DNA from 2 places in the Paraburkholderia sp. A1RI_3L genome. Region 2 is predicted to be linked to the other one. Evidence: riboswitches for the same ligand, from Rfam matches in the RefSeq annotation. Region 2 holds a riboswitch; the other holds the start of a gene.
What was found. A riboswitch is a leader RNA that binds a small molecule or an ion and turns the genes downstream of it on or off. The one in region 2 is predicted to bind cobalamin.
Positions count from the first base shown of each region.

Region 1: it holds a riboswitch for cobalamin, as region 2 does, so the genes downstream of both, PXJ20_RS18435 (TonB-dependent receptor domain-containing protein) here and cobG (precorrin-3B synthase) in region 2, are expected to answer to the same signal.

Region 1 covers NZ_JARCHA010000006.1:240,997-245,332, forward strand. The annotation lists gene PXJ20_RS18430 (FecCD family ABC transporter permease) at 1-83, opposite strand, end outside; gene PXJ20_RS18435 (TonB-dependent receptor domain-containing protein) at 93-2,081, opposite strand; cobalamin riboswitch at 2,205-2,484, opposite strand; gene PXJ20_RS18440 (ATPase) at 2,832-3,224, shown strand; gene PXJ20_RS18445 (cell division protein ZapA) at 3,221-3,535, shown strand; RNA gene ssrS (6S RNA) at 3,662-3,843, shown strand; gene PXJ20_RS18455 (EVE domain-containing protein) at 3,961-4,336, shown strand, end outside.
Region 2 covers NZ_JARCHA010000013.1:75,841-80,176, forward strand. The annotation lists gene PXJ20_RS27400 (precorrin-2 C(20)-methyltransferase) at 1-220, opposite strand, end outside; gene PXJ20_RS27405 (precorrin-8X methylmutase) at 217-843, opposite strand; gene cobG (precorrin-3B synthase) at 836-2,350, opposite strand; cobalamin riboswitch at 2,481-2,736, opposite strand; gene cbiE (precorrin-6y C5,15-methyltransferase (decarboxylating) subunit CbiE) at 2,835-4,088, shown strand; gene PXJ20_RS27420 (cobalt-precorrin-5B (C(1))-methyltransferase) at 4,088-4,336, shown strand, end outside.

The DNA of each region.
Region 1 (4,336 bases), on a different contig from region 2:
GCGAGCGCTGCCAGCACGGCCCAGATCACGACCGCGCGTTTCGCCGTCATGCCGGGCGCGGCGGGCAGGAAGAGACGGTTCATGGCCGCCCTTCACTGCTGCTGCCAACCCAGCGTGAGGTAGGCGCTGCGCCGCGGCGTGTTGTACGTGTAGGCGAGCTCATAGTCCTTGTCGAAGAGATTCTGGATCTGCGCGGCAACGTACCACGACCGGGTGATGTTATAGCGCGCCGAGAGGTTCACGATGCCATAGCCGCCGAGGTTCGAACCGCTGTCGTTGCGCGCGCCGCTCACGAGCCATTCGCCGCCCACCCGCCAGCTGCCGATGCTGCGATTCGCCGTGAACGAGGCGAAACGGCGCGCACGCCGGTTGAGATCGGTGTCCTTGTCTTCGTCCACGGGATTTTGCAGCGTCAGCGCCGCGCGCACGTCGGTTTTGCCGACATGGCCGCTCCACGATGCCTCGAGCCCCTGCACTTTGGCGTGCCCCACGTTCTCGGCCATGTAGACGCCGGGCGTGACCTGCGTGGACTGGATCAGGTTCGAGTAGCGCGTCTGAAATGCCGTGAGCCGCATGAGGCCGAACGCGTCGGAGGCATATTGCAGCGCCGCTTCGACCGAATGGCTGCGCTCGGGACGAATGGTCGGATTGCCGTAGTACGGGTAGTACAGGTCGTTGAACGTGGGCGCGCGAAACGCGTCGGACCAGCTCGCCGTAGCCTTCCAGTGCTCCGTGATGTCGAAGCCGTAACCGAGGTAGTAGCTGTTCGCGCCGCCGAAATCCGAGTACTGGTCGCGCCGCACGTTCGCCTGGAACTGGCTGCGTCCGAAGCGCCCCGTATAGCCCGCAAAGCCCGAATCGACGTGGCGGTTCGGCGCGCTGTACTGGTTCGAGTCAAGCATCTGGTCCAGATGCTCGTAGCCCACCTGGATCTTCTGCTGCGGCGCGAGCATGAAGTCGTTCTGCCAGGTGTACTGACGGTTGTCCGAGTTGAAATGGTCCGTATAGACACCGTTGAGTTCCGTCTGGCTGCGGTCGTTGCCCGTTGCGGCAACGAGGTGCGTGGTCCACCAGTCCGTCACCTTGCCGTTCGCGAATACCGAGGCCTGCTGCACCTTCGTGTAGAGATTGTTGAGATCGGTCGGCACGCCGTATGCGTTGTCGTAGCTGCTGTTGCCGTTCGACTGGAAGAAGCGCACGCCGGCGTCCCAGCGCTCGTTGAATGTATGACGCAGCGACGCCGATACGCTTTCGTTCAGGTAACCGTTCGCGTTCGGATTCACGGCCGGCACGAGCGCCGGATTGATCGACGAAAAGCCGTCGTCCTTCGCGCGCGCGAGCGACACGCTGAAGGTCGTCTTGCCCTCGGCATCGAGCGCGCCTGAGACGCCCACCTGCTGGCGCTGCGTGTGATAGCTGCCGTATTCGGCCTCGAAGTTGAAGCGCGGCGGGTAGCTGCCGCCGTTCTTCGTAAAGATCTGCACGACACCGCCAATCGCGCCGGAGCCATAGAGCGCCGACACGTTGCCGTTCACCACTTCGACGTGATCGATCTGGTCGAGTGGAATCTGCGCGATCTGCGCGCTGCCGAGGCTCGTTGAATCCACACGCACGCCGTCGATCAGCACGAGCGATTCGCTTGCATCCGCGCCGCGCATGAAGAGCGTCGCCGTGGAGCCGGGGCCGCCGTTGCGCACGATCTGCGCGCCGGGCGCGAACTGCAGCAGGCCGGGCAGGTCGCGTTGGGTGGTGTCGGCGATGTCCTGGGCGTCGAACAGCGTGGTCTGCGGAATTGCGTCGGCAAGGCGCTGCGGCGCGCGATCCGCGGTGACGACGACGGGAGCGAGGGTCCGGTCGCCGGCGGTGGGGATCTGCGCGGATGGTGTCTTTGTGGCCGCGCTTGCAGCGGCGGCTGGCGCGGCGCGTGGCGCGTCAGTGGTGCTGTCCGTGGACTGGGTGGCAGGGGTTGAGCCGATGTCCGAACTCGACTGCCCGGCCGAGGGCGCAGCGGACTGCGCAAAGGCGGCCAGCGGCAAGCCCGTCAGGGCGAGCAGCGTCGCGCGGGCGATAGGGGTAAGCATGGAGCGATTTTCCTGTGGTAGCGTGCCCGGCTTCGCTCCCCGCGAAGCCAACGCGTCATGAGGCACGCACACACGCCAGACAATCCACCAGGGCCGCAGCCGCTGCCGGCAATGCTGGCGAAGCGGCGCGCCTCGCCCTCTGGCCGGTATCCGGGCTGACGACGCATCGATTCGCCTTCCCACGCACGTGTGCGCAGTGGCTTGCAGGCGCGCCGCGCGACGGATGGAACCGTCGGCAGCGCACGTCGAATCGATAGGCACGCGGTGTCATGCGCGTGCGGTCGCTTACCGTTGCGGGGGCAGCACAGGTTGACGCGTCCGGGGACGGACTGCGCTCCCTGTTTCCCGTTTAACCACGCTTGCGTTGGGCGCAGGCGCGGGCACCAGAGTGCGGCAAGTGTAAGGAGACCCGCTCGCGAGCGTCAAGGAAGCCCTGGACGCGACCGGGACATGGCGGCGAGACATCAAGAAACGCCGCGAAAACTGTCAAAGATGGTCAAGAACGTGGTAGCGGCAAGTGTCAAATCCGCAGCGGCCTGCCTCGTTTATAGGGGAGCACGAAAGAGCACGACAGCGGGCAGCCATGCACGAAAGTGCCTCGCGGCAAGGGCGCGCACGCAATCCGCGTTCGCGGACGCGCGTTGCAGGGGGCTTCGCAGCAGGAAGCCGGCTGTTACGTCTCGAAACGACACAGATGACAGAAGCGTCCGCATTCCGCGCTAAAATGCCCTCCTTTAGAGGACGCAGCACATGCTCAACGAACTCGAAACACTCTCCCAGAACATCGGGCGGCTGATAGAAATCAATCAGCAGCACCACGAGGCGCGTCACGCGCTCGAAGAGCAGGTCGCGCAATTGCACGCGCAACTGGATGGCTCGCGCGCCGAAATCGAACAGCTGCGCGAGGAACGCAACGCGCTGCAGGCGGAACGCGACACGCTGTCGGCAAAGATCGACGACGCGCAGGTCCGGCTCAACGCCATCCTCGAAAAGCTGCCGCGCGCCAAAGGCCAGGGCGAACCAGACAACCAGCTCGACCTGCTCGCTTCGTCGCAACAGGAAGAAGAGCGCGAAGAAGGACATGACGCGCACGGCGAAACGGCTTCGGGAACTCACGAAGTGCGCCACGGAGAAAACGCATGAGCACGAAACTGATCGAAGTCTCGATTCTCGGGCAGAACTACCGTCTCGCCTGCTCGCCCGAAACGGAGCCCGCGCTGATCGAAGCGGCGGCTCGCGTGGATGCGGAAATGTCGAAGGTGCGCGAACACAGCAACGTGCGCGGCACCGACCGCATCGCGGTCATGGCAGCACTTTCGCTCGCATCCGAACTGCTGCGCCTGCAGACGAGCGTACGGCACGGCGAGGCTTTCCCGGCCGAAGAAATCCGGCGTACAATGCGCCAGATGAACGAGCAGCTGGGTACTGTGATTCAGCAGTACGGCGTGCAGTAAAGATTGAACGGCGGGATTGAACACAGCGCGTTTAATCCATATATACTGCGCTCTTCAACAAACCGGCCGCGCAGCAGTGGCGCGAAAAAACGGTTTCAGCAGGAACGGTTTCAACAGGTTTAGTCAGCTTCCCTGCCTGGTTCGCCAAGGTCATATATTCCTTGAACCAATGCCATGTGCACGGTTGCGGAAATTTGTAGCACGGGCGTGCGCGTCACTCTGTCTGATGTACCCGAAGTGCTGCTAACTGCGACCAATTCTGAACCTCAGGTTCAGGATGCCGGCCTAGCGGCTAAGGCGGGGACCTATTCGAACGGCACCGGACTCTCGTCCGGTGCCGTTTTACTTTGGGGGCTGCTGTCTTGCCGTTCCTTTGCTGTGCAGCCTCTCTCCCCAACGCTCACTTTCGACGTTCACTTCGACTCATGCGCTACTGGCTGATGAAGTCCGAACCGGACGAAGCAAGCATCGACGACCTCGCCAAAGCACCCAGGCACACGCTGCCCTGGACCGGCGTTCGCAACTATCAGGCACGCAACTTCATGCGCGACACGATGCGCATCGGCGACGGCGTGCTGTTCTATCACTCGAGCTGCCCGGAGCCCGGCATCGCGGGACTCGCCGAGGTGTCGTCCACGGCCTACCCGGACCCAACCCAGTTCGACGCGAAGAGCCCCTACTTCGACCCGAAGTCGAGCCAGGAAGAACCGCGCTGGCTGCTCGTCGACGTAGTGTTCAAGAAGAAGGTGCCGCTGATTCCCCTCGCCGCACTGCGCGAGCACCCAGAGCTTGCCGACATGC
Region 2 (4,336 bases):
AGATGAGGGGCAACTGGATCTGCTCGTGGGCGAGGTGCGCTTCGACGATGCTGAACGCGTTGCCCTTCTTGCCCTTCGCGACGAAATACGCGACCACGGGTGCGGCCTTGAGCAAACGCAGCGCCTTGAGCGTGAGCAGTTCGGGGTCGCCTGGGCCGACGCCGATGCCGTAGAGTCGTCCGCGCTGCGTTGTCTGCTGCGTTGTCCTCTGCGTCGTCATTCAGCCTCCGAGGCGAGCGCGTTCACGGCGGCCGCGGCCATCGCACTGCCGCCGCGCCGGCCTGCCACGATCACGTAGGGCACGCCGCGGCTGTCGGCGGCGAGCATTGCTTTCGATTCGGCGGCGCCCACGAACCCCACCGGAAAGCCGAGAATCAGCGCGGGCCGCGGCGCGCCCGCGTCGAGCATGTCGAGCAGATGGAAGAGCGCCGTGGGCGCATTGCCGATGGCGACCACGCTGCCTTCCAGATGAGGCCGCCAGAGTTCGAGCGCCGCCGCCGAGCGCGTGTTGCCAAGCTCGCGTGCCAACTGCGGCACGGCCGGGTCGCCGAGCGTGCAGAGCACCGGGTTCGCCGCGGGCAACCGCGCGCGCGTGACGCCTTCGGCCACCATGCGGGCGTCGCAGAGAATCGGGGCGCCGCGCTTGAGTGCCTCGCGCCCCGCCGTGCCGGCGCCCGGCGAAAACTTGAGCGCATCGACGACATCGACCATGCCGCACGCGTGGATCACGCGCACCGCGAGCTTTTCGAGGTCGGGCGGGATGCGGGAGAGATCGGCCTCGGCGCGTATCGTCGCGAAAGACTCGCGGTAGATGGCCTGGCCGTCGCGGACGTAATCAAGCATGGGAAGAAACTCCGGCGTCCGGGCGTGCCGCGTGAAGCACGCGGGCAGCCTCGTCGAGGGTGAGGTGGGCAGCGAGGCGTTCGCCGAAGCGCGGGTGTTCGAAGCGCGGGTTTTCGGGGCGCAAGGCCAGGTCAAGAGCTTCGTTTTCATCGGAAGGCGCTTGCGCGGCCGCCTGCTCGATGCGCCGATAGACGTCGTAGCGTCCCGGTTCCACCGCCAGCAGCGTATAGGGCGCGCAGTGCGCGGCGGCGCACGAGCGCACGCAGCCGCTGAGGTGGACTTCCACGTTCATGTCCGCAGGTAGGTGCGGCGCGAGCACGAGGGCATCGGCTTTCGTGTCGGCATGCGCCTTCACACAGCCCGGTGAGCCGGCGCACGCGACGAGCCTTGCGAGCGGATGCCGCGCGTCCTGAATCAGTCCGAGTGCATCCAGCCCACGTTCGACCTGCGCTAGCGCGGCCGCTTCGAGGTCGGGCAGCAGCAGGCCTTGCCACGGTGTGGCGCGCAGCGTCGCGCGGCCGTGCTTTGCGGCGACCTGTTCGGTCAGCCGCGCGAGTTCGTGCAGCGCGGGCGCATCGAGCCGACCGAGCGGCGGCTGGGCCCCCACGTACCAGCGTTCGCCATCGCGTTGCCGATGCGCGCCGAATCGCAGCGATGCATCGGCCGGCTGGCGGCGCCACGCGTCGACGGCGGCGTCACGGCGCAACGGAAAATCGATACGGCATGCCAGGTGTTCGAGCAGCGCGGCCTCGCCGTGGGTGGCGACGAGGTGGCGCATGCGCGTGTCGTCGGGGCCGGCGAGGTCGAGAAAGAGCGTGAGCAGCGCGCGAACCAGCGCGGGCACGTTGGCCGTCTGCACGGCGGCCAGTGCGCAGCGCTGCGTGCACGAAGGCTTGCCCGCGAGGCCGAACGCGAACCACGTTTCGTCGGCATGTTGCTCGGGCGCGATGGCCGAGAGCCAGATGTCGTGCGGATGATCGAGCGCCGCGAGCTGCTCGCCACCGTCGAGCAGCAACGCGAACTTCGGCGAGAGCGCCGCGAAACGCGGCTCGCCTTCCAGCAGCGCGAGCAGTTGCGCGGCGAGCGGACGCGTGTCGATGAGCGCGCCGGCATCGCGGCCCGCGGTGGGACTCACCATCACGTTGCGCACGTCGTCGGCGGCAGCGAGGCGCGGGGTCAACGACGGTGCGTTGCATGACGCGTCAGACGCAAAGGGCGACGCGCCCGGCAGTTGCCGCGGCCCGAGCCCCGCCGCGAGCAGTCGCGCGATCAACGCGGCCTCGTGACCCGCCCGCACGCCGCGTAGTTGCACGTTGGACCGGTTCGTCAGTTCGATCACGCCGGACGCGTGTTCGCTGGCCGCCTCGGCAATCGCGACGGCCTGCGCGGCGAGCAGTTCGCCGCCGGGCAGCTTGATGCGGCACAACCCGCCGTCGCGTGCGTTCACGATGCGCGTAAGCGCGGGACAGGCGGAAGGCCGAAGCGAAAGAGAGAAATCGTGGCTCAATGCGCAGCGCTCGTTCAGTGAAATCGGTGAGAAGGCTCAACGAAGAATCAGGCGTCGCGCTGCGGCCAGGTGCGCTCCCTGCGTGGCGAGGAGAGCACGCTGCACCGGTGCACCCCGCCCGGTGTTGGCTTGCACGAACGTTCTTGCCGGCAGGTCTCCTGGCTCGCAGCTTGCCGGGTTGCCTCATGGACGACGCACGAAAAAACGCGCTGAACACCATGTGCGACCCGGCGTCCGTGCTGGCCTTCCCGGTGGATCGGCTGGCTTGCCCGATCGTCCAGTGGCGCGTGGCGGCGCGGACTTTCTGCTCACAGTTGCGGGGGCAGCCACAGCTTTGCTGTGTTCCCTTTTCAGCCCCGTAGGGCACCGGCGAGGCGGTATTATCCTCTTTTTTGCGACGGGCACGACCCCGTGGCGAGGCCGCATGGAAGCCCGAACAAGCGAAGGCGAGGCGGCACTGATCAAGCTCAAAGGAAACGATGCGATGCCGGCCTGGCTGACGGTGGTGGGGGTAGGGGAAGACGGGTTTGCCGGGCTCGGCCGGGCCGCGCGGCGCGCGTTGCTCGAAGCAGATGTGGTGGTGGGTGGCGAGCGGCACCTCGCCATGCTGCCCGCGCGCATTGGGGCGCAACGCGAGCCCTGGCCCTCGCCGTTTGACATTGCGCCGGTGCTCGCGCGTCGCGGCAAGCCGGTGTGCGTGCTCGCGAGCGGCGATCCCATGCTGTACGGCGTAGGCGCTACGCTCGCGCGGGCATTGCCCGCCGACGAATGGCGCGTGCTGCCGGCGCCGTCGTCGCTTTCGCTCGCGGCGGCGCGGCTCGGGTGGGCGTTGCAGGAAGTGGCGGTGGTGTCGCTGGTGGGCCGCCCGCTTGCGGCACTGAATGCAAATCTTCACGACGGCGCGCGCATCTTCGTGCTGAGCCGCGACGGCGGCTCGCCGGCCGCCATCGCGGCGCTGCTGTGCGAGCGCGGGTTCGGTGCCACGCGCATGCACGTGTTCGAGCATCTGGGCGGAGATCGCGAACGGCGCATCGACACGCGCGCAACCGCCTGGCAGACCGACGAAGCAAAGGACGTGGCCGCGCTCAACGTCGTAGCCCTCGCATGCGAGGCCACGCACGCGCGTTCGTTGCCGCTCACCTGCGGTCTTCCCGACGACGCTTTTCTCAACGACGGCCAACTCACCAGGCGCGACGTGCGCGCCATCACACTCGCGCGTCTCGCGCCGCGTCCCGGCGAACTGCTCTGGGACGTGGGCGCGGGCAGCGGCTCGATCGGTATCGAATGGATGCGCGCGCATCCCGCATGTCGTGCCCTTGCTATCGAAGCCGATGCGGACCGTCAGCGTTTCATCGAGCACAATCGCGACGCGCTCGGCGTGCCCGGGCTCGTGCTGGTGGCGGGCCGTGCGCCCGATGCGCTGGCTGGCTTGCCGGCACCCGATGCCGTGTTCATCGGCGGCGGCGTGACCGTGCCCGGCGTGCTGGAGGCGTGCTGGTCGAACCTGCGGGAAGGCGGCCGGCTCGTGGCCAACGCGGTGACGTTGCAGGGCGATGCTGCGCTCGTGGCGTGGCGCGACCGTTGCGGCGGCACACTCACGCGCATCGCACTCAACGAGGCGCTGCCGCTGGGTGGCTTCGACACATGGCGGCCGGCGCTGCCGGTCACGCTCTACGAAGTCACGAAGCCTTCGCCCGACGATGGCGGCGCGACCGCTCGCAACGGCGAGCAACGATGATGCGCGACGAAACGTCTGAAACGCCGCGGCCACTGCGCAGCGGCTACACCACGGGAAGCTGTGCGACGGCAACGTCGCTCGCGGCGGCGCGTCTGCTGCTGGGCGGCGAGACAGGTGATGTGGCTGAAATCGTCTTGCCGAAGGGGCAGCACGTTGCGATGAAGCTCAAGTACTGCCGCTTCGTGAACGGTCATGATGGCGCCGAGGGTGCCGAAGCCGGCACCGTGAAAGATGCCGGCGACGACCCC